One region of the Robertmurraya sp. FSL R5-0851 genome, then DNA from elsewhere that is predicted to be linked to it. Evidence: riboswitches for the same ligand, from Rfam matches in the RefSeq annotation. Region 1 holds a riboswitch; the other holds the start of a gene.
What was found. A riboswitch is a leader RNA that binds a small molecule or an ion and turns the genes downstream of it on or off. The one in region 1 is predicted to bind S-adenosylmethionine.

Region 1 (12,322 bases):
TCATTGTGACAAATCGGAACCGCCATTCACTGCCACCATAAAAATATTAAAAGCGACAAAATAGGACAAATGAAGACAACTTTTAAAATCTACCAAATGAATCTTTTGTCATCTTTCTTTACAATTCTCCTTCTATTTGTTAAAATTTTTTAATAATTTAAAACATTAACACCATTGGTTTTTAATAGATTGGGAGGGAATTATTTTGGCAGAATTAAGAAGTAATATGATAAAAAAGGGATTTGATCGTGCACCACACCGAAGCCTTTTGCGTGCGGCTGGGGTAAAAGAAGAGGATTTTGGTAAGCCATTTATCGCAGTAGTTAACTCCTACATTGATATCGTGCCAGGACATGTGCACTTACAAGAGTTCGGGAAAATTGTCAAAGACGCTATCCGTGAAGCAGGTGGAGTTCCATTTGAAATGAACACAATCGGTGTCGATGATGGAATTGCAATGGGTCATATCGGCATGCGCTACTCGCTACCAAGCCGTGAAATCATTGCTGACTCGGTTGAAACGGTTGTCGCTGCTCACTGGTTTGATGGAATGGTTTGTATCCCGAACTGTGACAAGATTACTCCTGGTATGTTAATGGCATCACTTCGTTTAAATATCCCTACTGTTTTTGTAAGCGGTGGACCAATGAAGGCTGGAGTAACTAGCGATGGCAAAAAGATCTCACTTTCTTCTGTATTCGAAGGCGTTGGTGCATACCAAGCTGGAAAACTTGATGACAAGGGACTATTAGAATTAGAACAGTTTGGCTGTCCGACATGTGGATCTTGTTCAGGTATGTTCACAGCAAACTCGATGAACTGTTTAGCAGAAGCGCTTGGATTGGCTCTTCCTGGTAATGGAACGATTTTAGCTGTAGCGCCTGAGCGTAGAGATTTCGTTAGGAAATCAGCAACACAGTTAATGGAACTGATTGAAAAGGATATTAAGCCTCGTGATATCGTTACAGAAAAAGCAATCGATAACGCGTTTGCCCTTGATATGGCATTAGGTGGATCTTCCAATACTGTACTTCATACTTTAGCATTAGCTCATGAAGCAGAAATCGATTATCCAATCGGAAGAATCAATGAAGTAGCGGCTCGTGTTCCTCACTTGTCAAAGCTTGCTCCAGCTTCTGACGTGTTTATTGAAGACTTGCATGAAGCAGGCGGAGTTTCTGCGGTTCTAAACGAATTATCCAAGAAAGAAGGCGCCCTTCACCTGGATACATTAACCGTTACAGGGAAAACACTTGGTGAAAATATCGCTGGCTGTGATGTTAAGAATTATGATGTGATTCATTCCATTGATAATCCATTTAGTGAAAAGGGTGGACTTGCTGTATTATTCGGAAACCTTGCTCCAGATGGTGCCATCATTAAAACAGGTGGAATCACGGGTGGAAACCGCCATGAAGGACCTGCTGTTGTGTTTGATTCACAAGACGAAGCTCTTCACGGCATTGCAAACGGAAAAGTGAAAGAAGGCGACGTTGTAGTAATCCGTTATGAAGGACCAAAAGGTGGACCTGGTATGCCTGAAATGCTAGCCCCAACTTCTCAAATCATGGGAATGGGACTTGGTGCAAAGGTTGCTCTTGTAACAGATGGCCGCTTCTCTGGTGCTTCACGTGGATTGTCTATCGGACACGCATCACCAGAAGCTGCAGAAGGTGGACCATTAGCGTTTATCCAAAATGGAGATCAGATTATCATCGATGTTGACGCTCGTTCCATGGATGTTGTTCTTTCTGACGAAGAATGGGCAGAGCGTAAAGCAAACTGGAAAGGCTTTGAACCTAAGGTGAAAAAGGGTTATCTAGCTCGTTATTCGAAGCTTGTAACATCTGCTAGCACCGGTGGAGTTATGAAAATCTAATATTAATTTGGCACCCATTCACTTTTTTTGTGATGGGTGTTTTATTTTTTAAAATTTTTTTCCACTTACAGCCTCAGTTATGTAAGCGCTCCCTCTACTTCCTTCTACCAAAAACAGCTGTTGACACTTCTCCCCTATTAGATTTATGATTCATGTAACAAATTAATAAGACCTTTTACTTATCAAGAGTGACCGAGGGATTAGGCCCTATGACGTCCGGCAACCTCCATTTCATGGAACGGTGCCACTTCCTACAGAATGATTCCATTCTGAAAGATAAGTCGTATATATAACGATGCCTCTTTCTGATTGGAAAGAGGCATTTTTGTATTTTCATAGCTTAAGGGGTGACATAAATGATCGAAGTAACAGACTTGGTGAAAGTCTACCAAACAAAAAAAGGTGAAGTAACGGGTGTGGACCATGTGTCATTAACGGTGAACAAAGGGGAAATCTTTGGAATCGTTGGTTATAGCGGTGCTGGGAAAAGTTCATTACTACGTTGCTTGAATTTATTAGAGGCTCCGACCTCAGGGGAAATTAAAATCGATGGGGTATCCCTTACCACACTTGGGAAAAAGGAGCTTCGGACTGCTCGTCAAAAAATTGGGATGATCTTTCAACACTTCTATCTCGTAAGCTCAAAGACGGTTTTTGAAAACGTAGCTTTTGCCTTAAAGGCTGCACATAAATCAAAAGCAGAAATTGATAATCGAGTCACCGATCTACTTGAAATGGTCGGCTTGTCAGATAAGCGTGATGTGTATCCCTCTCAGCTAAGCGGTGGACAAAAGCAACGTGTAGGAATTGCGAGAGCTTTAGCAAATAACCCTTCCGTTCTGCTTTGTGATGAAGCCACCTCTGCCCTGGACCCAAGCACGACGAAATCGATTTTATCTTTGTTAAAAAAGATTAACCAGGAGCTAGGATTAACGATTGTACTGATCACACATGAGATGGAAGTTGTAAAAGAGATTTGTGATCGAATGGCAGTTATGCAGGACGGGCGAATTGTTGAGGAAGGTCATGTCTATGATTTGTTCTCAAATCCAACGAATGAACTGACGAAAGAATTCATTAATACCATTCTTCAATTTGATTTACCAGATCACTTGCTAACTTCAAGCAAAGGAAAAATTGTAAAGATTCATTTCCGCGGGGCAATTGCAGAGGAATCAGTAATTTCAGACGCGCTTCAGAAGTTCCAAGTAAAGGGCAATATTTTACACGGCAAGATCGAGTACATAAAAGAAACTCCACTTGGAATCTTCATTATGGAACTCACAGGTGATATTGCCGAAGTAGAAAAAGCAATACAATACATCACATCTCGCACAGAAAGCTTGGAGGTGATCCGAGATGCCGCTTGATAGCTTGATAGAATTACTACCTGATTTGAACAAAGCCTTTTTTGAAACGATTTATATGGTCGGTATATCAATTGCAGTAGCTATGATTATCGGATTGCCAGTAGGAGTACTGTTGTTTGTTACCGACCGCGGATTGTTTTTAGAGAATTCCCTATTTAATCAAATTGTTGGATTTTTAGTGAACATGATCCGTTCGATTCCGTTTATCATCCTGCTCATTGCACTTTTGCCTTTAGCAGATTTGATTGCTGGTTCAACAATTGGACCAACAGCAGCATCCGTCTCACTCTCGGTCGCTGCCATTCCTTTCTTTGCTAGATTGGTAGAACAGTCACTGCGAGAGATCGACAAAGGAGTGATTGAAGCAGCGGTTGCTGTCGGGGCTTCTCCGTGGATGATCATCAAAGAAGTTCTTCTTCCAGAGGCAAAGCCAGGGATCATCCAAGGTGTGACCATTACGATTATTAGCTTAGTTGCTTACTCCGCCATGGCGGGAATCGTCGGTGGAGGCGGTGTCGGAGACCTTGCCATCCGCTTTGGGTACTACCGCTACGACAATACCGTCATGATTACCACCGTTATCATCTTAATTTGCTTAGTCCAGCTCATCCAATTTTTCGGTGACCGACTTGCAAAGGCAGTAAATAAAAAATAAATCACATTTAACCACTGTCCATCCCAGAAGGACAAAAACGCACCAACTGTCCACGAAGGGTGACAGACACCATAAAAATTATTGGGGGAGTATTTACGATGAGAAAGTTATTTTTGAGTTTTGTAGTTTTAATTGCAATCGCCGTGCTTGCAGCTTGCGGTGGAAGTTCTGAGGAGGCATCTTCTTCTGAGGAAAAGGCGACTGAGAAAAAAGAAGTGAAAATTGGAGCAACGTCTGGTCCATACAGTGACATGGTTTCAAACGCAATTAAGCCTTTATTAGAGGAAAAAGGCTATGAAGTAGAAGTAGTTGAATTCAGTGACTATGTTCAACCAAATCTCGCTCTTTCCAAGGGAGACATTGACGCAAACCTATTCCAGCACAAAATCTACATGGAAAACTTCGCAAAAGAAAATAAGATTGAACTATCTGACGTTATTTCCGTACCAACTGCACCAATGGGGATCTACTCTAAGACGTTTACTTCTGTAGATGAAATTTCGGATGGAGCTGATATTGCTATCCCAAATGACCCAACAAATGCAGCACGTGCTTTCTTAATTTTAGAAGATCTTGGGTTAATCTCATTAAACGCAGATGCTGACCCATTAACGGTTTCAGAAAAAGACGTAGAAAAGAACGTAAAAAATCTAGTATTCCAACCAATTGAAGCAGCTCAGCTTCCACGTGCGGTTGACAGCGTGGACCTTGCTGCAGTACCAGGAAACTTCGCTTTAGCAGCAAAAATGGACTTATTAGACGCATTACAGCTTGAAAATATGCCAGATCAATACCGTAACCGTGTGGCGGTAGATACAAAGAATATTGACAGCCAATTTGCAAAAGATCTGAAAGAAGTTGTTGAATCAGAAGAATTTGAAACCATCATCGACGAGGACTTCCAAGGCTTTGGTAAACCAGAATGGATGGTAAATCGCTAATTGATAAACATAAAAAACAACGCCCTTACCCGGCGTTGTTTTTACTAGAAAGGAATGAATACATTGAAAAAACTTGAAGTGCGTGGAGCTCCCTCTTATTATGCATGTCATGAGGGTTCGTTTGATGACCTTGAAAATCTACTTCTCTTGAATTCAATTAATCATTGCTTAGTAATTCACGGAGAACAATCTTGGAAAGCAGCATCATCCTATTTTCCAAATATGCAAGATGTAAAGCTAACCTTTGTTCCCTATCATGGAGAATGCTCACTACGAGAGGTACAGCGAATCTCAACGATAGCCAATGACACAAACATCGACGCCATCATAGGTATAGGCGGAGGAAAAGTACTTGATCTGGCAAAGGCAGTGGCAAATGAAACAAACAAAGAAGCCATTCTTATCCCAACTCTTGCCTCCACCTGCGCTGCTTGGACTCCGTTAAGTGTGTTTTATACAGAAGAAGGCGAATTCACGCATTACACCATTTTTCCGAAAAGTACATTAATCGTCTTAATAGAACCGCGTATCATTCTTCATTCACCAATTAAGTATGTTCGAGCAGGGATTGCAGACACATTGGCCAAATGGTACGAAGCTGATGTGTTAGTACGCGACTTACAAGATCTTCCGTTGCCTGTAAAAATCGCCCATCAAAGTGCGAGGCTTTGCCAGATTGTTTTACTTGAACATAGTCAAACTGCACTGAACGCGATGGAAGCAAAAACTTCTTCACCTGCTTTTCTTCAAGTTATTGAAACGATCATTGTGGCTGGTGGCATGGTTGGCGGTTTCGGAGACCGGTACGGGAGAATTGCTGCTGCCCACTCGGTTCATAATGGATTAACGGTAGCTCATGAAACCCATCATCTATTGCACGGTGAAAAAGTAGCGTACGGTATACTTGTTCAGCTAGTGCTCGAGGAAAATTTAGAAGAGGTTGCCTCCCTTCTTCCTTTTTACAGAGCTTTAGAGCTTCCAATACAATTAAGAGATCTAGAGCTGAACCGCGATAATCTCGAAAAACTCAAAGCAATTGCCGAGAGAACGGTAGCTTCTAGTGAGTCCATTCATTACTTGGAGAAAGACTTTACTTCAGACGATATATTAACCGCAATTCTATCACTGGAAACATTTGTTGATCCCCTTGTCTAACAGAACAAGGGGTTTTTTATTCAAATGGAGTTTTTTTTATTCAATGTTCACAAAATGTTACCAACTATTATTATCAAATTTTAGTACCTAGTAATATATATCACATCCTTCTCCCATACTACATGCTAGAATCTAATGGAGATTAAAAGAAATGGGTGATGATCATGAATTTTCCTCAGTTAAAAATTGGACATATGCTTCCGAAAGCTCCCATCATACAAGGTGGCATGGGTGTAGGCATTTCCCTTAGCAAGCTTGCCTCTGCTGTTGCAAATGCAGGTGGAATTGGCATAATTTCGGGCACAGGGATTTCCGTTGAAGAAATGAGAAACCATATTCGTCAAGCTAAAGCGCTTGTGAAAAAGGATGCAGGATATATTGGTGTTAATGTGTTATTTGCAATGAATGACTTTGCTGAGAAAATGAAGGCGGCACTTGAAGAAAAGGTCGATTTTATTATTTCAGGTGCAGGGATTTCACGGGATATGTATGCATGGGGCAAGAAAGCGGGTATTCCCGTTCTTTCTATAGTGTCTTCTGCGAAGCTAGCGAAAATGTCAGAGCGCCTTGGTGCTGCCGCAGTTGTGGTTGAAGGACATGAAGCGGGTGGCCACCTCGGGACCGAACGTCCATTATTTGAGATTCTTCCTGAAGTGGTGGAGGCTGTATCGATCCCGGTTATTGCAGCGGGAGGAATCATGACAGGAGCAGACATTGCTAAAGCGATCAGCATGGGAGCTTCAGGAGTACAAATGGGAACTCGGTTTGTTGCGAGCGAGGAATGTGATGCCCCACTTTCCTTTAAGCAGAAATACGTCGAAGCGACGAAGGAAGATACACTGCTCGTTAAAACAACAGTTGGTCTTCACGGTCGTGCGATTGCAAATCACTTTACAGACTTAATCACTACTTCTGAAAAGCTAAAAATTACGAAATGCATGGATTGCTTGAAAAATTGCTCGTATAGATTTTGTACCCTTGACTCCCTTTTAAAATCAATGGCTGGCGATGTCGAAAATGGTCTTGTGTTTGCAGGAGCCAGAGTTCATGAAATTAAAGAGATACTTCCTGTGAAAAAAATCTTTGAAAATCTAACAAACGAGTATCGTGTAGCCATCAGTAAATAAAAAACTCAGAGGGTTAGCTCAAGTGGCTAACCCTCTCAGTTTTTTTGTTCTACTTATCTGTCTTGAGGGGATGGGTTTTGGTGGCTGGCTTTTGTTAATAGCTTTGATAGGTAGGGTTGGTTACCACTGGGACCATTTTCTTTGGTTAGAGGGAAACAAACAGTCACTTTGGTTACCGTTGGCTTGTGATTTCTGCGTTCACGGGAATCTAACTGCCTCTTTGGTTACCGCTGGCTTGTGATTTCTGCGTTTATGGGAATCTAACTGCCTCTTTGGTTACCGCTGGCTTGTGATTTCTGCGTTTATGGGAATCTAACTGCCTCTTTGGTTACCGCTGGCTTGTGATTTCTACGTTCATGGGAATCTAACTGCCTCTTTGGTTACCGCTGGCTTGCGATTTCTGCGTTTACGGGAATCTAACTGCCTCTTTGGTTACCGTTAGCTTGTGATTTCTGCGTTCACGGGAATCTAACTGCCTCTTTGGTTACAGCTGGCTTGTGATTTCTACGTTCATGGGAATCTAACTGCCTCTTTGGTTACCGCTAGCTTGTGATTTCTGCGTTCACGGGAATCACAAGCTAGACTCCACTATTTATATTTTTTATAACAGATGCTCTTCCTTTTTCATGCTTCAGAGGTCATAACATTCACTTTATAACTTCTCCCCTTCCTTTTCCTTAGCCTCACACGTCATAAAAGTTACTTTATGACCTGAGGACCCTCTACTTCCTTCCACAAAGTGCCGTAAGTGCCAAACCAAATAAAAATGCCCCGACGGTTGTCGGAGCACACACTCTTTATTTTTAAAGCTTCATTCGCTGTAACCGTAATGCATTTAACACAACTGAAACGGAGCTGAAGGCCATGGCTGCTCCAGCAAGCCATGGAGCTAAGAAGCCAAGTGCGGCAATTGGAATGCCTAATGTGTTGTAGGCGAATGCCCAAAATAGATTTTGCTTGATATTTGTGATCGTCTTTTTGCTCATAAAGATGGCATCTGCAATGCTGTTTAAGTCACCTCTGATGAGCGTAATGTCCGCAGCCTCCATCGCCACATCGGTACCTGTTCCAATCGCCATACCAATATCAGCAATTGCCAAAGCTGGAGCATCATTGATTCCATCGCCAACCATCGCCACTTTCTTTCCAGCTTCCTGCAACTTTTTCACTTCCTCAGCCTTTCCTTCTGGAAGCACTTCAGCAATGACGCGATCCACTCCTGCTTCTTTTGCGATTGCTTGAGCCGTTTGCTCATTGTCACCAGTAATCATGATGACTTCAAGTCCCATATCCTTCAAGCGTGCAATGGCTGAACGTGACGTTTCTTTAATTGTATCAGCAACGGCAACGATACCAGCAAAAGCACCATCAACCGCTACTAGCATCGCGGTTTTCCCTTCTTTCTCAAAAGAGACCATCTTTTCGAGAACGGATTCTGATACATCAATTTCGTATTTCTTCATCAAACGGCGTGTACCGACTAACACATTTTTTTCAGCCACCATGGCCTTAATTCCGAAACCAGGTATTGCTTCAAATTGTGACACATCGACGAGCGCACTTCCTTTTTCCTTAATTCCTTCCACAATCGCTTGCGCAAGAGGATGCTCAGATTGCTTCTCAGCCGAACCGACCAAAGATAAGAATTCGTCTTCATTCATGGTAGTTACTACATCCGTTAATACCGGCTTTCCATTGGTAATCGTACCTGTTTTATCAAGAATGACCGTTTGAATACGGTGCGTCATTTCTAAGTGCTCTCCGCCTTTAAAAAGAATACCGTATTCTGCTGCACGACCGGATCCTGCCATGATTGAAGTTGGTGTAGCGAGCCCAAGTGCACAAGGACAAGCAATCACTAACACGGCAATTAACTTTTCTAATGCTTCTGGGAAGTCCCCTGGTGCGACCCAGAAAAACCAAACAAGGAAGGTTAGAACGGCAATACCGACTACGATAGGGACAAAAATGCCTGAAATCGAATCCGCCAAGCGTTGAATCGGCGCTTTTGATCCTTGCGCTTCTTCTACCACCTTAATAATTTGCGCAAGAGCTGTGTCCTTCCCGACTTTCGTTGCTTGCACCTTTAAGAATCCATTTTTATTCAGAGTGGCTCCAATAACCAGATCACCAACTGTTTTATCAACTGGAACACTTTCACCTGTCAGCATGCTCTCATCAAGGGCAGACTGTCCTTCTAAAATAACGCCATCCACTGGAATCTTTTCCCCAGGCTTAACCAGCAACACATCGCCAGCTACTACCTGCTCTAACGGAATTTCTACTTCCGCTCCATCACGAACAACAAGAGCTGTTTTTGCTTGAAGCCCCATGAGCTTTTTAATTGCTTCCGAGGATCGCCCTTTTGCTTTCACTTCAAACAATTTTCCTAATATGATTAATGTGATTAATACCGCACTTGTTTCAAAATACAATCCGACTCCGTGTCCGTTGTGGCCAATCGTTCCAATGGCAAGATACATACTGTAGAAATATGCAGCAGATGTTCCTAGTGCCACGAGCACATCCATGTTCGCACTTTTGTTACGAAGTGCTTTATAGGCACCCACATAAAACTGCTTACCGATGAAAAATTGGACAGGTGTCGCTAATGCCATTTGTACCCATGGATTCATAAACGCTTCGGGAACATATAAAAAGGAGGTAAATGAAAAATGCCCGGCCATTGCCCACAAAAGTGGAAGAGATAAGATTAAAGAGAAGAGAAACTTTCTTTGCTGCTTTTGGATTTCCTGTAAACGATGGTCGACTGATTCCTTTTCATTTTCGTCGGATTTTACAGTTGCCCCGTATCCAAGCTTTTCTATTTTTTGAATCAAATCCGTAACAGACACAGCCGCTGGATTGTATTCAACAGCTGCTTTTTCTAGAGCGAGGTTCACGTTGGCACCGACGACACCGTCAAGTTTGTTTAACCCTTTTTCAATACGTGTGGAACATGCTGCACATGTCATGCCAGTCACATTTAGCTCGGCTTTTTCAGTAATCACGTCATATCCAAGCGCACGAATTTTCTCTTGAATGTTAGCTGGTCCTGTCACAGAGGCATCAAACTTTACCGTCGCTTTTTCGAGAGCTAAATTTACATTGGCATCCGTAACTCCGTCCATTTTTTTCAGACCTTTTTCAATGCGAGTAGAACATGCAGCACAAGTCATACCGGAAATTTGAAATTGGTTTTCTAGTACTTTTTCACTCATATGAAAAACTCCTTATACCTATATAGGGTATGTTTTTTTTGAAAAGAGAACGTGCTATTTCTAGCACGCTGTCTTTTTGTCTAGCTCCGCTTTTCTATTTACTTTACATCATAACCTTGATCATCAATTGTTTCTTTGATTGTATCCAATGATACTTTGTCAGCATCAAACTCTACAGCAACAGATTTATTTTCTAGATTAACCTTTACAGCTGATACTCCAGCTAATTCCCCAACACTACCTTCTACTGCTTTTACGCAGTGTCCACATGACATACCTTCTACTTGTAATGTAACTTTTTCCATCATTAACAACTCCTTATTTTTTCATTAATTTTTGAATGGTAACCAATACTTCATCTAAAACTTCCATGTCGCCTTCTTGTAGTCGATCTACGACACAGCCCTTTAGATGACCCTCAAGCAATATTTTCGCAACACTATTTAAAGCCGATTGAGTGGCGGAGATTTGTGTAATAACATCATCACAATAGGTGTCTTTTTCAATTAATCCCTTGATCCCTCGAATTTGACCTTCAATGCGATTTAGTCGTGTGACAAGATTGCCTTTCACTTTATCTGAATGGTGACTTTTTCGATCACTGCTATGGCAGATTTCCTCTTCATATAGCAAAGAATCATCTTGATTCATATGACTCCCTCCTTTTATGAGTTAATAATAGCATACCCCTGTATAGTATGTAAATTAAAAATAAAAGAAATATATGGATAATTTTTGAACAGGATTCTATAAGAAAAGGCTCCCCATAAGGAAGCCCTATGATTCATCTTTTACCCGCAGCAATCGAAGGCTGTTCAGCGTCACAATTAGCGTGGCTCCCATATCCGCAAAGATGGCAATCCATAATGTTAGCCAACCTGGAACCACGAGTAATAACGCCAATAGCTTGATACCAAGTGAAAAGGTGATATTCTGTTTAATGATAGTTAATGCCTTTCTACTTAACTTCACCGTGAATGGAAGCTTTCTCAAATCATCAGCCATAAGCGCAATATCCGCTGTTTCTAGGGCCGTATCAGTTCCTGCTCCTCCCATCGCAATGCCAACGGAGGAAGCTGCTAAGGCTGGTGCATCATTTACACCATCACCAACCATAGCCACCCGCTGATAAGTAGCACGCAATTCTTTAATAAAAGAGAGCTTTTCTTGAGGAAGAAGATTCGCTTTTACCTCGTTTACTCCTGCCTTTTGTCCAATTGCCTTTGCCGTACCTTCATTGTCTCCTGTAAGCATAATAGTCTTTTGCAGTCCGAGTGAGTGAAGCTGTTGTACCACGTATTTTGTTTCTTCTCGAATCTCATCGGCCACTGCCACTAATGCTAGGAACTGTTGGGATGAACTAACAGCCATCACTGTTTTTCCTTGTTCCTCGAGCACAGTAATTTTTTCACGAAAAACTGTTGCCAAGCCACCCTCCAACTGTTCATGAATAAAACTTGGACTTCCCACATAATACTTCGTTCCAGCAATTTTCCCAACGATCCCTTTTCCCGTGACAGATGTAAAATCCTCCAGTTCTAAATGGTCGTAATTCAATTCCCATTGATCAGCCTTTTTTAAAATAGCCGTGGCAAGTGGATGCTGAGAGACCTTTTCTAGTGCTGCTATAATGGCAAAAGTCTCGTTGGCAGGAATATTCGGAGCGGTTTCATAGTCGGTGACGACCGGGATGCCCTTAGTTAATGTACCGGTTTTATCAAACGCAATCGCCTTTATGGCTCCCATTTCCTCTAAATGAATACCACCTTTAATTAAAACGCCTCTTTTTGCTGCATTTCCAATGGCTGTTACGATAGCAACAGGTGTGGAAATAACTAAAGCACATGGACAACCAACCACTAACACAGCCAACCCTTGATATACCCACTCATTCCACTCAGCGCCGAACAATAACGGCGGAACAACTGTAACTCCAAGAGCGAATAACATAATAATGGGTGTGTAATACTTTGC
Region 2 (12,322 bases), 1.2 Mb from region 1:
GTTCCTTTAACCCCTAAATGATGACCAATAAGCATTTGTTCATTAATATATGGCTCAATATGGGCAAGGGAATATTGTCGTAAAATATGTCTTTTAACGTCCTTTGGAACTTGAATGATAAAATCTTGTTTGGTTTTTGAGCGAACCTTAACGGCAGTAGCTGTCGCTGTTGAAGAACTAGTATCAGTGATTGTACTAGCTAAACGCTCTTGTTTTTCTGCATGTTCGATCTCTAACTTTTTCAGCTCTTCTTCATCTTGAAGCTGGTTGGCAAGACTTAAACCATTCATTGCATCTTTAGCGTACAATACTAAACCATCGTACTCTTTAGAAATTTTTGTGTCAGTGAATTTTCTTGATAATGCTGCACCACCAACTAAAATCGGAATATCTATTCCTGCTTGTTTCATGTCCTGAGCAGTTAGAACCATTTGTTGAGCGGACTTTACTAATAACCCTGATAATCCAACAATGTCGGGATTTTCCTTTTTAATGGATTCGATTAATGTAGTTGGGGTAACTTTTATACCTAAATCAACCACATCATATCCGTTATTGCTTAATATAATATCCACCAAGTTTTTACCGATATCATGAACATCGCCTTTTACAGTAGCAAGAATTACTTTTCCTTTTGATGAAGAGGTATCTCCTGCTTCCATATGTGGTTCTAAGAAGGAAACGGAGGCTTTCATTACTTCTGCACTTTGGAGTACCTCTGCTACGATCAATTGATTGTCATTGAATAGACGACCTACTTCTTTCATACCATCCATTAATGGACCGTTAATGATGTCAAGTGGGGTAGGGTAGGTGGATAAAGCTAGTTCTAAGTCAGGGATTAACCCTTCTTTTGTACCCTCAACAATATAGTAAGCGAGTCGCTCCTCTAATGTCATATCAGGTAGTGTGCTCTTAGCTTCTTTTTTCTTTTCTCGGTAAAAATCTGTGAAAACAGCTAATGTTTCATCGTTAGTATGGAAAAGAAGATCTTCTGCCAATTTTACTTCCTCAGGTGGAATACTTGCAAAACGTTCGAGTTTTTCTGTATTTACGATCGCGTAATCCAATCCAGCAACCGTACAGTGATACAGGAATACAGAGTTCAACACTTCACGTCCGACAGGTGGAAGACCGAAGGATACATTACTGATCCCCAATATTGTTTGAGTTTCAGGCATCGTCTCTTTAATCATTCGGATTCCGTCAACGGTTGCTTTTGCAGATCCAATATATTGTTCATCTCCAGTACCAACAGGGAAGACAAGTGGATCAAAAATTATATCCTGAGGAGGAACACCATATTTATTCACTAGTAGATCATAAGATCTTTTCGCTACCTCTAGTTTTTTCTCGGCAGTGACACCCATTCCTTTTTCATCAATGGTCCCGACAACAATTGCAGCACCGTATTTGTGAATGAGCTTAGAAACCGATTCAAATTTTTCTTCTCCATCTTCAAGGTTAATGGAGTTGATAATAGCCTTTCCTTGAGAATAACTAAGTGCCTTCTCTAGAACGTTATCATCCGTTGAATCGATAACTAAAGGAACCTTTACCTTTTTAACAACTTCCTGAATAAAGTTCTCCATATCAACGATTTCGTCTCGGTCGGGATCTGCCAAGCAGATGTCGATAACGTGAGCACCGTTTTTCACTTGAGCACGTGCAATTTCTGAAGCTTCCTCAATCTTTCCTTCGCTAATCAATCTTTTAAACTTTCTTGACCCGATAACATTTGTTCGTTCCCCAACCATGATTGGTCGTAAAGTTGGATCATCGTATACAAATGGCTCAATGCCTGAAACCATGTGGGCATGGTTCTCAATTCGTTGGCGAGGCTTGTATTTCTTCATCTCATCAGAAATAGCTTTAATATGTTCAGGCGTTGTTCCACAGCAACCACCAACAATATTAATCCAGCCTTCAGCAGCAAAGTTACCAAGCTTTTTTGCTAGCAAATCAGGTGTTTCATGATAATGACCTTCTTCATCAGGTAAACCAGCGTTAGGATAACAACTGATTGCAGAGTTTGATAGGGAGGAAAGGGAACGAATATGATCCTGCATGAACTCTGGTCCTGTTGCACAATTTAGTCCAACTGCTATAGGGTTCATATGTTGAATGGAAATATAAAAGGCTTCAATGGATTGACCAGCAAGCGTTGTTCCCATCGGTTCTATCGTCCCAGAAATCATAATAGGGAGTTTTTTGTTTCGAAGGTCAAAGGCTCTCTGTATTCCTAAAAATCCAGCTTTTACATTTAACAAGTCCTGACTAGTTTCTAGAAGTAGTAAATCAACATCCCCATCAAGAAGACCGAGTACCTGCTCCTCATATGTTTCAACTAAAGCAGAAAAGGTTGTTCCGCCTGTTACACTTAATGTTTTGGTTGTAGGACCAAGGGAACCTGCGACAAAGCGTGGCCACTCAGGTGTAGAAATTTGATCCTTTGCTTTTTTGGCTAGCTTGGCAGCGACCACATTTATTTCATACGCTTTAGAACCTAAATCGTATTCATCCAATACTAGACTAGTTGCACCGAATGTATTGGTTTCTATAATATCGGCTCCTGCACGTAGGTACTCTAGGTGAATTTTTTCAATCACATTTGGAGCGGTGAGGTTCAAAATTTCATTACAACCCTCATACTCCTCTCCACCAAAATCCTTAGCTGTTAATGCTTCTTGTTGGAGCATCGTACCCATAGCACCATCCATGATGAGAATTCGTTTATTTAGTTGTTCATTTAACGATGCTGTTTGCATTCAGCTTCCTCCTTAACACTTGGCTGTTTATCGTATTTGTATAGGTAGCGAGCTGTGCGGTCATTTCATAGCGCATAAAAGGAGTAATTAAATAAATTCCATTAAACAATTCAGAAGCTGCGTCAATCAATGACTTAGTAATTGAAATTCCTTCCTTAGCTGACTGAATAGGATCATCTTTTAAAGAAGCCATTAGCTCTCTAATAGAATCAGAAATTTTTATTCCAGGTACCTCGTTATGAAGAAACTCCGCATTTTTACTCGAAGTTAGTGGCATTAACCCAATGTAAATAGGTTGAGAAATATGCCTAGTTGCATTGTAAATCTCTATCAGTTTTCCCTCTGAATACACTGGTTGAGTGATGAAGTAATCTGCTCCGTACTTTGCTTTCTTTTCCAGTCGTAAAACAGCTTTATCAATATATTTTACATTTGGATTAAATGCGGCAGCAACTGAAAATACACCTTTTTCCCCTAAATCCTTGCCAGTAGGGGACAGACCTTCATTAAACTGCTTAATCATGCTAATGAGTTCAAATGAAGATACGTCATATACAGATGACGCACCCGGAAAATCACCGACACGGGCAGGGTCGCCTGTAATAGCTAATATATCATGTAATCCTAGGGTATGAAGGCCCATAAGATGAGATTGAAGACCAATAATATTTCGATCACGACAAGTAATGTGAACAAGTGGTCGTAAGCCAATATTAGTTTTTGTCAATTGAGCCAAGCTAGTATTACAGATTCTTGGAGATGCTAGGGAATTATCAGCTAATGTAATAGCATCAACACCAGCTTCCTTAAGTGCTTGTGCTCCTTCAAAAAATTTCTTTGTGTTCAGCTTACGAGGTGGGTCCAATTCTACAATGACGGATGATCTTTCTTTAACAATATCCTGGAGAGGACGTTCTGTACGCTTTGGTTGTACAGGTTTCACTTGAACCACTTCTTTTTTTACTTCCACTTGCTTTTCCGTCACCGGTAAAGTCCCTTTTAGCTCTGAAGCAAAGGCCGCAATATGGGCTGGAGTCGTACCACAGCATCCTCCTAAAAGACGAACACCTTGAGCTCTGAATTCCAGTGCGCTTTTTCGGAAATAATCTGCATCTCCTTCATAATGGAATTTTCCATCAGTATACGTAGGAAGACTAGCATTTGGGTAAGCGGATAAAAGTGCTGTTTTAGGTAATTCAACTTGTTCCAAGCTTTCAAGCATATGATGGGGACCAAGTCGACAGTTCACACCCACTACATCCGCACCAAGACTCTCTAAACGTAAGAGGGCTTCATTAATGGGCATTCGGTTTTGCATAATACCAGGGACCTGCATGGAAACTTGAGCAATTATAGGTAAATTTGTTTCCTTTCTTGCATATGGAAGGACCGCTTCCATTTCATCAAAGTCGTAGTAGGTTTCAAGTAACAGACCATCAATGTCTTCGTCCAATAGGTAATGTAACTGCTGTGAGAAGCTTTGGACAATTTCCTCTATAGAGAAGGAGTTCGGGCGGATTCCGCGGTTCCCACCAATCGTACCTACAACAAAGCTCTCATTTGTAATGGCTTGTTTTGCAATTTTTACAGCAGCTCGATTAATTTTATCAACAGAATCTTCCAGTCCATATCTTTGCAGTTTTAAGGAGTTGGCAGCATAGGTATTTGTTTGAATAACATCCGCTCCTGCACGCAGGTAGGCTTTATGAATGTTTAAAATATCATCCGGATGCGACAAGTTTAACTCTTCAAAACAACTGTCCGTTCCATAAGAGTAGAGAAGGGTACCCATTGCACCATCACCAATGACAATGTCTTTTTTCAGTTTATTTAAGAGGTTCATCTTACTATCTCTCCTTGATTTTTGGCTGCTATTGTTTCAAGTGCCGCAGAAAAATCCTTGATGATATCATCTGGATGTTCCAATCCAACAGAAAGGCGAAGGAGACTTTGACTGATTCCTCTTTTTAAGCGTTGCTCAATCGGCATTGCCGCATGTGACATTTTCGCTGGGTAAGAGAGGATCGATTCAACAGCGCCTAAACTAACAGCAAATACGGGAATCTCTGTTAATTCAACGAATTGTTTTACGGCTTCTTCACTTTCAAGTTCAAACGAAAGAACGGCTCCGGCACCTTCTGATTGTTCTTTTTGTATTTCGTACTGTGGATGGTCAGTAAGTCCAGGGTAGTAAACTTTTTTCACAGAAGGATGGTTCTGTAGGAAGTTGGCTATTTGTAAGGCAGATTTTATGGAAAAATTCATCCTAACCGATAGTGTCTTAATTCCTCGTAAAACTAACCAAGCATCTTGAACACCTAAAACAGCGCCAAAAGAATTTTGCAAAAATCCAATCTGTTTAGCAAGGTCAGAATCGTTTACAACAATCGCACCAGCAACTACATCACTATGTCCAGAAAGAAACTTCGTGGCACTATGAAGCACCACATCCGCACCAAGAAGTAATGGCTTTTGTAGAGCAGGTGTTAAAAATGTATTGTCAACAAAGGTTAAAGCTCCAACACTTTTCGCAATGTCACTGATGGCTCGAATATCTGTCACCTTTAAAAGGGGATTGGAAGGTGTTTCTACATAAAAAACCTTCGTATTCGGACGAATCGCTTGTTTTACGGCTGTAAGATCTGTCATATCAACAAAAGTGTGCTCAATTCCAAAACGTGAAAGGACTTCCGTTACCATTCTGTATGTCCCACCATACACGTCTTCCGTAATCACTACATGGTCTCCTTGAGAGAGAAGAAGAAAAGCAGTCGAAATGGCTGCCATACCTGATGAAAAGGCATATCCGTTTGTACCTTCTTCAAGGTTAGCAATGACTGTTTCAAATGCTTCACGAGTTGGATTCGCGCTTCGACCATAGTCGTATTTTCCAAACTCATCGACGCTGTGCTGATGAAAGGTGGATGCATGTTGAATAGGAACGGATACAGCACCGTTAGTAGGATCATATTTATGTTCATTATGAAGTAGTTTTGTTTCAAATGAAAAATTGTGTTCTATTGTCATTTTTTATGCCTCCGAACTTAAACGAGTAAGAGCTTGGTCAATATCTTTAATTAAATCCTCCACGTCCTCGATTCCGACAGAGAAACGAAGCAGGCGATTACAAACGCCAATTGAAAAACGAACTTCTTCCGGAATATCCGCATGTGTCTGTGTAGCTGGGTATGTAATGAAGCTTTCTACACCCCCAAGACTTTCAGCAAACGTAATAAGGTTGAGATTTTGTAAGAATGAATTAACCCACTCTTCTTTTTTAATTCGGAAGGAAAGCATTCCGCCACGGCCAGGGTAAAGAACATCTACCACGTTTTCATGAGTCTTTAAAAAGCTTGCAAGCTCTCTTGCATTTGTTTCATGCTGTTTCATTCTAAGCGCTAAAGTCTTCATCCCACGAATAAGGAGCCAAGAGTCAAACGGACTTAAAACTGCTCCAATAGAGTTGTGGTGGAATCCAAGCTGTTCACAAACTTCTTTTCCTTTTCCAACGATCAAGCCAGCTAGCACATCATTATGCCCACCTAAGTATTTGGTAGCGCTATGAATGACAATGTCAGCTCCAAGCTCGATCGGTCTTTGAAGTAATGGAGTATAAAATGTATTGTCGACAATTAATAAAATATTATATTTTTTCGCTAGCTCAGCAACCGCTTGAATATCCGTTTCTTCCATCAATGGATTGGTTGGTGTTTCAATGAAGATAGCTTTTGTTTTCTCAGTAATGGCTTGTTCGATAATGCTTACGTCATGAGTTTGTACATACGTACTCGTAAGTCCCCATTTTTTAAAGCCTTGTTCTAAGATTCGATAGGTTCCACCGTATAAGTCCCTTGATACGATCCATTCATCACCAGATTCAAAGATTGCAAGAATCGTAGTGATAGCAGCCATTCCAGAACTACAGGCAAATCCTTGATCACCGCCTTCTAAATCAGCAATTGCCGCCTCTACAAGTTTTCTTGTTGGATTGCCTGTGCGAATATAATCAAAGCCTGTTGATTGGCCAATTCCTTCGTGTCGATAAGCTGTCGAAAAGTAAACAGGTGGATTTACTGTTCCCGTTTGAGTTTCACTTCTGTTCCCGATCTGCGCTACCTTAGTTTCATTTTTGTACATTCTAGTCTCTCCCAACATCCTAATAATAAAAAAAAGTCTTCTCTCTAAGAAGAAGACTTTGTTATCAACATGAGCCATTCTTCTTATCTTCCAAGTAAAATACTTGCTGGAATTAGCACCTTTTCAAAAAATTGATGGTTGCTGAGGCTTCATAGGGCCAGACCCTCGACCTCTCTTGATAAGAAATCAAAACATTTAATTTTTTCTAACTTTACTACAGTAAATTGCTAAGTGTCAATCTTTTTTACAAATTTACGACAATATTCTTCGCAATTTCCTAAAATTTACTATATGAATATTCAGAACATTTAATATATAATGGGTTTGAGAACAAAAAGTGGAGGGAAATTCATGCAAACGAAAAGCAGATGTCATCATCGGTATATGTTGAATGAAGACACCTTTTTTGTTACCGAAGATGGAATTGAATTATTTATTTTAGGTGAGAGTCTTCAAGGTTATTTTGTAGGTGGTCACGTGGATTTTCCTCTTGAAATGAGAGAAATAAATGAATCAGCTCAAAAGGAGAAACGACTCTCCAGTCAACCCCCGCAACAACTGTACTTAAATATGATCAATCAGTTATAGACGGGGAAACCCCGTCTTCTTTATTTTGTACAATACATAAAACCACCAGCTTATAGAAGCCGGTGGTTGTGTCCTACGATTTAATTGTCGGTTTTAAGTTTCTTTTCTCAATTTCCTTCTTCAAAAACTTCGCCCATTCTTTATTTTCACCTGACTTCAATGCATTCCGATACGAGACAACTAACATTTCATTACTCATAATCTTCATTTAAAAGCCTCCTTAAAATGGACTGAATTTTCTAGCTTTTTATAATTGTATCGGGTTTCAATCCATTTGAAAACCCAAAACTCCATATTTTTTGCCATAAAATTATTAATATTCTGTTACAGGATTTTCACGTAATGATTTTTTTCATGATAAAATATGGTAAATAGTTTGTATGATGGGGGAGAAGGATGGATACGATCACACTTTTTGTTTATGGAACTTTACGCAAACATGAAACGAATCACGGATTAATCAGGGAAGCTACGTGCATAGCTGAACAGGCATGGGTTAATGGTGAGCTTTTTGATACAGGTAACGGTTATCCTACTCTAGAACTAAATAATTCCGGTAAGGTGCATGGTGAGTTATATGAAGTTAGTAAAAATCTTTTACCTCTCCTTGACGCATTGGAGGATTTTGAAGAGGGGAGAGAGTCTAATTTGTATGACAGAACAAATGTTACTGTTCATACGGATAAAGGCACTAAAGGTGCGCTTGTGTATGTGAATGTGGATGAATCCAGCAAGAACGAAAAAATCACACATGGAGATTGGAAATTACATAGATTCATGGAAAATCCTCCTGAACAAGTATACTACTTTGCGTATGGATCATGTATGGATGATGAGCGATTCCGAAAGGCGGGCGTGGATCACTGTTTTAAAAACCTCGTCGGTGCTGCCGTTTTAAAGGGATACTCTATGAAATACCTTTTCAGAGTAAGTGATGGAGGAAGAGCAGATATTGTGGAAGATGGTGGTGAAACCGAGGGATTAGTTTACTTAACTCCATATGAAGGGGTTGATTATTTATTTGTGAGAGAGGGGTTTTATGGAGGATGGTATCGCCCTACCTTTGTGGATGTGGACATCGATGGGGAAACGTTAAAGGATGTTTTGACATTCCATGTTTATAACAAAATGCCCGAATTGTCACCACCAGACCATTATTCTACTGAAATTCTTAGAGGGGCAAAAGGAAGATTGAGTGATAGTTATTATCAATATTTACTAACGGAACTTGATCGTCTAAAAAAGTCGAGCCATAGTTAATTTTTTATTGTACATCGGTTTAATACGAGTATCCATTGTGGTAAACACTTACTATCACCAACTTAAGAAAGTGGGTCAGAACATGAGTGGAAATAGAGACAATGGCTATTATGAGCTGGTGTATAATAATCGACAATACAACTATTTAGAGTTTATTAGGTTAGATACCATATGTGAAATCAGTTATATCACTTTAAAAAATATAATAACAGGCGAATTTTTCACCTTTGAAGAAAACCAAGTCCGAAAAGTGACAAAAAGGAATTTTCGAATTAGATCTTTTAGGAAGCAGTTTTTAGAAAAAGTTGCTAAGTAGTTACTTACTTTCTATAATAAGATAGATAATGTAAAAGGAGTGACTGTAGTGATTCATCTAAAATGGTCTGAGTCAGAAACAATAAAAAAGGTAACTTGTGTTCACACAAAAGCTGAAAAATATATCGTCGACAATAAATTAACAACAGGAAACGTGTACGAAGTAAAAAATGAAACAGAAGAATTTTACTTTATAATAGATAATAGTGGGAAAGTTGGCGGCTATTACAAAGATTATTTCAAAGAAGCTTAACATCGGACTACATAATACTGTTAGCATGGTAGCTAACAGTATTTTCTTTTATTTGTCATTTTTTAAATAATAGGGTGGATGTTATGAGGTTATTATTCATAGGGCTTGGTGGCTCCATTGGAAGTGTGTTGAGATATAGTATTTACTACAATATGCTAGCCATCAATGGCGGCTGGTTACCATTTTTAGGAACACTGCTTGCCAATTTGTTAGGAGCATTTGCACTTGGCTGGTTTACTTCAAGACTGCTGCTATCAAAGAAACTCCCTGAAGATTTAGCAGCTGCTATTGGGACGGGGTTAATTGGTTCTTTTACGACTTTCTCTACCTTAAGTGTAGAGCTTAGCTCGCTTTTACAGGAGGGACAATATCTACTAGCCATATGTTATGTATTTATTAGTATGATAGGTGGCCTGGTCTGTGCATTCGGCGGCTTCCGAGTCGGGCAGAGAAGGGTGGTTGTTCAATGAATTACATTCTAATTGCTGTAGGTGGGTTTATAGGAGCAAATGCTAGATATATAATTGGTTTACTTGCGAAAAAGTACATAAACGTTTCCATACCTATCGGCACGCTGTTTATAAATGCAATAGGTTCATTACTTTTAGGTTTGTTGGTAGGTAAAGGGATAAGAGGAGACGTATACTCCTTTTTAGGGGTTGGATTTATGGGTGCTTTTACTACATTTTCTACATTCAAACTTGAACTGGTACAGCTTTGGCAATCAAAAGAACATAAAGCATTCGTCGTATATTTGATATTGAGCTACGGTTTAGGGATGGTCCTAGCTTCAATTGGATTTATGCTCGCATAAAAAAGGTCTGCTCTAATTAGAGCAGACCTTTTAGCTATGCTTTTTCTGTGTTAGCTGTAAGTGATGGTGCAGGTGTTTGATATAATTTTTTTCCTATTAGTGTTTGAATAATAAGGAAAGTCCCCCCAACTGCCCAATAGAGCGGTAAAGCAGCAGGTGCATTAAGTGAGAACATGACAATCATAATTGGAGAAAGGAGACCCATGAACTTCATTTGTTTTTGTTGATCTCCACTTATGTTAGACATAGACACTTTGAATTGTAGATAGTATACAATACCAGCAATTGCAGTAATCCAAATATCCGACTCACCTAAGTTGAACCATAAAAATGAGTGGGTGGCAATTTCATGAGAACCCCGAATCGCGTAGTAGAACCCCATCAAAATTGGCATTTGAATGAGCATGGGTAGACAACCCATCGCTAACGGATTTACTCCGTGTTTTTGGTATAAACCCATCATTTCTTGCTGCAGCTTTTGTTGCTCTTTGCTATCTTTTGTATTCTTTATTTTTGCTTGGATCGTATCTAATTCAGGCTTGAGTGCCTCCATTTTCTCTTTCATCTGCTGCTGACTTTTGTACTGCTTAAGCATAAGTGGCATAAGTAGAAGTCGGACAATTAATGTAAGAAATATAATGGATAAACCGAAGCTGCCGTTAAAAATCATTGCAATGGCATGAATGGCGGTTGAAAAGGTGTTTACAAATACTGTTTGAAAAAATTCACTCATGTATCTTTCCTCCATATCTCTTTGTTTTATCTGGATGAAGGAGGAAAGAAACTATCTGTATCATCACTGCCTGCTACTTTTCGTCTAATGTACCGACATATCCAGACGAGAGCAGGGTGTTGATGGTGAACATTTGCCCGATTATAGAAAATTTGATTCTTCTCCGAGCTAAGATCTGTCGAGGAACAGACAGTGTCAAGAAAGTGATACTCTATATTCCAGATCCAAATCAATCGAAGGATTAAGCTGATCACGACAGATGCATAAATGGTATAAAGTGTTGAAAAATTTGTTAAGTCAAAGAGAATCTCATCCATCGAAATCACCTCACTTCTTTTGAATGTTCTCCTTATAAGTATAGTAAATCATAAACTCATACGCAAATTCGAAGATAATAAGGATTTATTTTGACAATTTACCTAAAATCGTGACATTTAAAGGTAGTTTCGCTATGATAAGTTAAAATGCATTTTTGAAGTTAAGGAGAATTTAGTAATGAAACGTGACTATCCAGACGATAGCTTGACCTTACATACGGATTTGTACCAAATCAATATGGCAGAAACTTATTGGGAGGATGGGATACACAACAAGAAAGCAGTATTTGACTTATATTTTAGAAATTTGCCTTTTGGAAATGGCTATGCTATTTTTGCAGGCTTAGAAAAAGTCATTGATTACATAAGAGGATTTCGTTTTTCAGATAGCGATATTGAATATTTAAGAGAAGTTGCTCATTATAAGGAAGACTTTCTTGATTATTTAAAAACGTTAACCTTTACAGGGAATATTCGTTCCATGGTCGAAGGGGAAATTGCTTTTGGAAATGAGCCGTTATTAAGAGTGGAAGCTCCATTAGCAGAGGCTCAGCTAATTGAAACGGCACTTCTTAATATTATAAATTATCAAACGTTAATTGCAACGAAGGCGTCGAGGATTAAACAAGTGATCGGTGATGGAGTGGGAATGGAGTTTGGTACTAGAAGGGCTCAAGAAATGGATGCGGCTATTTGGGGTACAAGAGCAGCTTATATTGGAGGTTTCCAGGCTACCTCTAATGTTCGTGCAGGAAAGATGTTTGGCATACCAGTAGCTGGCACCCATGCTCACTCTTTGGTCCAAGCATATAAAGATGAGTATATTGCTTTTCATAAATACGCTCGTAGACATAAGGACTGTGTGTTTTTAGTAGATACATACGACACACTACGATCAGGTGTACCAAATGCGATAAAGGTTGCTAAGGAACTTGGTGATAAAATTAATTTTCTTGGTATTCGTCTCGATAGTGGAGACCTTGCGTATCTCTCAAAAAAAGCTCGTGAAATGCTTGATAATGCTGGTTTCTCGGAGACAAAAATTATTGCCTCAAACGATCTTGATGAGTACACCATCATTAACTTAAAAGCTCAGGGAGCTATGATTGATACGTGGGGAGTAGGTACAAAGTTAAT

Region 2: it holds a riboswitch for S-adenosylmethionine, as region 1 does, so the genes downstream of both, MKX65_RS14085 (methionine biosynthesis PLP-dependent protein) here and MKX65_RS20435 (ATP-binding cassette domain-containing protein) in region 1, are expected to answer to the same signal.

What each region holds. Positions count from the first base shown of each region.
Region 1 is NZ_JBBOOE010000001.1:3,978,542-3,990,863, forward strand. Features, by position in the region: gene ilvD (dihydroxy-acid dehydratase) at 206-1,879, shown strand; SAM riboswitch class I at 2,056-2,162, shown strand; gene MKX65_RS20435 (ATP-binding cassette domain-containing protein) at 2,236-3,249, shown strand; gene MKX65_RS20440 (methionine ABC transporter permease MetI) at 3,239-3,904, shown strand; gene MKX65_RS20445 (MetQ/NlpA family ABC transporter substrate-binding protein) at 4,003-4,845, shown strand; gene MKX65_RS20450 (iron-containing alcohol dehydrogenase family protein) at 4,900-6,000, shown strand; gene MKX65_RS20455 (nitronate monooxygenase) at 6,165-7,127, shown strand; gene MKX65_RS20460 (heavy metal translocating P-type ATPase) at 7,931-10,348, opposite strand; gene copZ (copper chaperone CopZ) at 10,447-10,653, opposite strand; gene MKX65_RS20470 (metal-sensing transcriptional repressor) at 10,667-10,999, opposite strand; gene MKX65_RS20475 (heavy metal translocating P-type ATPase) at 11,126-12,322, opposite strand, start outside.
Region 2 is NZ_JBBOOE010000001.1:2,741,765-2,754,086, reverse strand. Features, by position in the region: gene metH (methionine synthase) at 1-2,768, opposite strand, end outside; gene MKX65_RS14095 (bifunctional homocysteine S-methyltransferase/methylenetetrahydrofolate reductase) at 2,746-4,611, opposite strand; gene metC (cystathionine beta-lyase) at 4,608-5,795, opposite strand; gene MKX65_RS14085 (methionine biosynthesis PLP-dependent protein) at 5,799-6,905, opposite strand; SAM riboswitch class I at 6,986-7,090, opposite strand; gene MKX65_RS14080 (hypothetical protein) at 7,257-7,493, shown strand; gene sda (sporulation histidine kinase inhibitor Sda) at 7,567-7,701, opposite strand; gene MKX65_RS14070 (gamma-glutamylcyclotransferase) at 7,890-8,753, shown strand; gene MKX65_RS14065 (DUF6501 family protein) at 9,118-9,321, shown strand; gene crcB (fluoride efflux transporter CrcB) at 9,405-9,791, shown strand; gene crcB (fluoride efflux transporter CrcB) at 9,788-10,135, shown strand; gene yidC (membrane protein insertase YidC) at 10,170-10,868, opposite strand; gene MKX65_RS14045 (hypothetical protein) at 10,895-11,185, opposite strand; gene MKX65_RS14040 (nicotinate phosphoribosyltransferase) at 11,364-12,322, shown strand, end outside.